DNA from 2 places in the Colwellia sp. SU-HH01172 genome. Region 2 is predicted to be linked to the other one. Evidence: predicted binding sites of a transcription regulator. Region 2 holds the regulator's gene; the other holds the start of a gene.

Region 1 (2,209 bases), on a different contig from region 2:
TGGACGAGGCTTTGCCGTTGTTGCTGATGAAGTGCGCAATTTATCTTCACGCACACAAGACTCCGCAGAAAAAATTCACCAACGTCTATCCGTGATGTTAGAAACGATAGAGCAATGGGTTGCTTTAATGTTGAAAAACAAAGATGAAGCACAGCTTTGTGTGGATATTGCCGAAAGCTCAAATCAAAAAATTGCTGATGTTGTTGAGCGTGTGCAAAACGTCACTGATGTTGCCAATCAAATAGCCACCGCGACTGAGCAACAAAGCGTCACATCCACAACCATAAATGAGCATGTCGAAGATGTGCAACAAGCGATTGAACGAACCTGGGCACAAACCGATATCGTTACTGAAGAAATGACTATATTGTCAACCAGTATCAACGACATTACTAATGTCGCCAGTACCTTCGTGCCACCCAAAAAGTAATGATTGCAAAGCAATAACAGCCCGAGCTTTTGATCTTTTATAGTCAATTCAACGTTAAAAGATCAAGGGCTCTAAATGCTAACTATCAATACCGCTTAAAATAGCTATTCAACTAACACACTTTTAAGAACATAAACACGCTGAAATATATTCAGAGCACATTTCTCAACTATCTTATTTATTGCCATTTCATGGCCAACAATACAAAAACCTCGTGCCAAACATCATAAATGTAACTTAGTGACCTGGTCAGTGAGTTTAATTACTTAGATTCCCAGCTCTGCGATTGATTAAAATCACTTTCAAGCTAAAAAAACCAAAACACCACATATTGTGCTCAATATTGATTTAGATCGCAATATATAGAAAACCTACTTGTGAGAAGTTTAAAATTTTATATTATCGTTACTCTTTTCGACTAACAATAAATATGAAACTACTATGACTGAGCTTGAAATAAAATCAAAAAATGCCTCTGCAAAAAAAGCCTCAGAGCCGTTAAATTACGGCTTACCCTTACAAGCCGCTTCGCACGATATTTGGGATAAAAAGTATCGACTAAAAGACCGCCATGGTAACAACCAAGAAGCATCAGTAACTGACACCTTCACGCGCATTGCCAGCGCATTAGCCGCAATAGAAACTAAAGACCGCCAAAAATGGCAAAAGAAGTTTATTTGGGCGTTGCAGTCTGGTGCTTATCCAGCTGGACGTATTATCTCCAATGCCGGCGCTGAAAAATTTAAACCGGCAACGTCAACCATTAACTGCACGGTATCAGGCACCATTGAAGATTCAATGACAGGTATTCTCAGCCGCGTACATCAAGCAGGGTTAACCTTAAAAGCCGGCTGTGGCATTGGCTATGAGTTTTCAACGTTAAGGCCTAGCGGCGCTTATGTTGCCGGTGCAGGTGCAACGACATCAGGCCCAATGTCGTTTATGGATATTTACGACAAAATGTGTTTTACCGTTAGCTCAGCCGGCGGTCGACGCGGCGCACAAATGGGCGTGTTCGACATCTCTCATCCAGATGTTAAAGAGTTTATTTTAGCCAAACGTGAAGATGGCCGTTTACGGCAATTTAATTTATCGTTGTTGATCAGTGACGACTTTATCAATGCCGTTAAAAATAACCAAGACTGGCCGTTAAATTTTCCACTAACTCAAAAAGAAGTCGACTCAGACAATATCGACTTAACCGATAGCTCAGTGGTGTTATTTAAAGACAATCACTATCAAACTGATTTTATTAAAAGTCATGATTATATCCTAAATGAGCAAGGGCAAATCGCTTGTAAAATTTATAGCCGTATGCCAGCGCAACGACTTTGGGATATGATTATGAGCAACACCTTTGATTACGCAGAGCCTGGGTTTTTACTGATCGATCACGCCAATGAAATGAATAACAATTGGTTTTGTGAAAAGCTCCGTGCCAGCAACCCATGTGGTGAACAAATATTACCGCCACACGGCGCCTGCCTATTGGGCTCAATTAACTTAGTGAAATTTGTTCAGCAGCCATTTTCGGCACAAGCTGAATTTGATTGGGAAAAATTTAAGGAAGTCACCAAAGTTTTCACCCGTATGTTAGATAACGTAGTAGAAATAAATGGTTTGCCGTTGGAAGAGCAACGTTTAGAAATTCAAAATAAACGCCGCCATGGCATGGGCTATCTCGGCTTAGGCTCGGCGTTAACTATGCTAAAAATGCCGTACAATAGTCCTGAAGCAATCGCCTTTACCGAAGAAGTATCAAAAGTCTTAGCCATTACC
Region 2 (2,209 bases):
GCCATATTTCCCCTAATACCAAGAAGTTTATTCCGATTAAAAATACTCGTAGTGCATTTGCCTTAGGGGCATTATGGGGCTGGTTGCCTTGTGGTTTGGTATACTCAACTCTTACCTGGGCATTAGCCAGCGCTAATACTATTAACGGCGCCTTAATTATGTTTTTCTTTGGCCTAGGTACCCTGCCAGCATTACTTTCTGTCTCACTGGGCACTATCAGTATTAAGTCCCTACTGAGCAATACGCTCTTTAGAAAACTCGCCGCTATTCTGGTGATTTTATACGGTATTTATACTATACTTATTGCATATCTATAACGCATCTAATATGATCCACATCATTAAAATGCAAATGAACTATAGGTCATTATGAGTAATAAATCGTGTACAGGTCAGCAACATATTCACTGTCAAAACTGTAGCATTAGTGAGCTATGCATACCGTTTTCTTTAAACGATAAAGAACTCGATACCTTAGATAATATTATCGATCGTAAGCGACCTATTCATAAAGGTGAGCAAATATTTAATGATGGCCAGCCTATGCATGCATTGTACGCCATCCGTTCAGGTACCTTTAAAACCTACACGGTAAACGAGCAAGGTGAAGAGCAAATTACCGGATTTCATTTAGCAGGTGACTTATTGGGTTTTGATGCCATTGCCAATGCAGAACATCCAAGCTTTGCCAAAGCTTTAGAAACCTCTATGGTCTGTGAAATCCCTTACAACACACTTGATACCTTATCTAACAGCATGCCGAAACTAAAAAAACAAATTTTACGCATGATGAGTACGGAAATTCGTGGCGATCAAGAAATGCTAACCTTGCTGAACCGAAAAAATGCCGAACAACGATTAGCAACGTTTATTAGTACCTTAAGTACTCGTTACCATGCTCGTGGTTTATCGGCGTCAGAGTTTCGTTTGTCGATGACTCGCAGTGATATTGGCAACTATATTGGTTTAACGGTTGAAACCATTAGCCGTTTGCTTAATCGTTTCCATAAAAATGGCTTGATCCAAGTTGATGGCAAACTCATCACCATTTTAGATATTGATAAATTAAACGAGTGCGCAGCGCTTTAACCCCTTCTTACTTTTCTAAATTTCCTTATTGAAACAATTCACGCTATGCTTAGCGTGAATTGTTGTTTATCTTAGAGACGATAATAATTTGATTTAAAACAACTATTATTGACTCAAAGTGGTCTATTGTTATAGTTACAGTAGACAATTGATAAAGGAATTAGATATGGAAAAGTATCAAAAAATACTCGCTATTGTTGACCCAACAACAGAAGATCAAAAAGCTTTAGAGCGTGCACTAGAATTGGCCCGTAAAACAGGCGCTAGCATTACAGCATTTTTGACCATATATGATTTTTCTTATGAAATGACCACCATGCTTTCAAGCGATGAGCGAGAGGCTATGCGTCAATCGGTGATCAACGACAGAACTCAATGGTTACAGTCAATTATCTCAGAGCTTGATGTTGCTGAACTCAGTATTGATTGCCAAGTTATTTGGCATAACCGCCCCTTTGAACAAATCATTGAGCAAGTGCTTAAAAATGGCTACGACATCGTTATTAAGGGCACGCATCAACACGATAAACTAAAATCAGTCATCTTCACACCGACTGATTGGCATATTTTACGTAAATGCCCATGTCCAGTGTTACTGGTGAAAGAACATTTATGGCCAGACAACGGCAATATTGTTGCGGCACTCAATATTGGTAGTGATGAAGAAGAACATCGCTCACTAAACGATAAAATTACCGCCGAAGCCAAACAGTTAACCAAAGTAATGAAAGCTAACTTACACTTAGTTAATTCTTTCCCTGGTACACCCGTTAACATCGCCATTGAAATTCCTGAATTTAATGCCAGCGATTATAATCGTTCGATGTTAAAGCATCATGAAAATGCCATGTTTGAACATGCTAAAGCATTTAATATAAGTAAAGAAAACACTCATATCAAAGAAGGTTTACCAGAGGACGTTATTGAAAGCCTGGCTAATGACTTGGACGCTGAATTAGTGATTCTAGGCACCGTAGGCCGAACGGGATTATCTGCGGCCTTGATTGGTAATACCGCTGAGCATGTTATTGATCGGCTAAACTGCGATGTGTTGGCATTAAAGCCAGATGGTTATATTTCCCCGCTTGATGTCGAGTAGCTCACGACAGTTAATATTTTCT

Evidence for each region. Region 2 encodes FNR, which switches genes on or off when oxygen is low (the NO sensors DNR and NnrR bind a similar motif). Its sites were predicted from a motif close to TTGATCTAGATCAA; they were not measured.
Region 1: a site for FNR is predicted at 717-730, ahead of AC27JP_RS03405 (adenosylcobalamin-dependent ribonucleoside-diphosphate reductase). Genes of this name have one in related genera too.

Annotation. Positions count from the first base shown of each region.
Region 1 covers NZ_BAAJMB010000001.1:758,088-760,296, forward strand. The annotation lists gene AC27JP_RS03400 (methyl-accepting chemotaxis protein) at 1-430, shown strand, start outside; gene AC27JP_RS03405 (adenosylcobalamin-dependent ribonucleoside-diphosphate reductase) at 872-2,209, shown strand, end outside.
Region 2 covers NZ_BAAJMB010000004.1:263,605-265,813, reverse strand. The annotation lists gene AC27JP_RS12620 (sulfite exporter TauE/SafE family protein) at 1-317, shown strand, start outside; gene fnr (fumarate/nitrate reduction transcriptional regulator Fnr) at 369-1,088, shown strand; gene uspE (universal stress protein UspE) at 1,255-2,187, shown strand.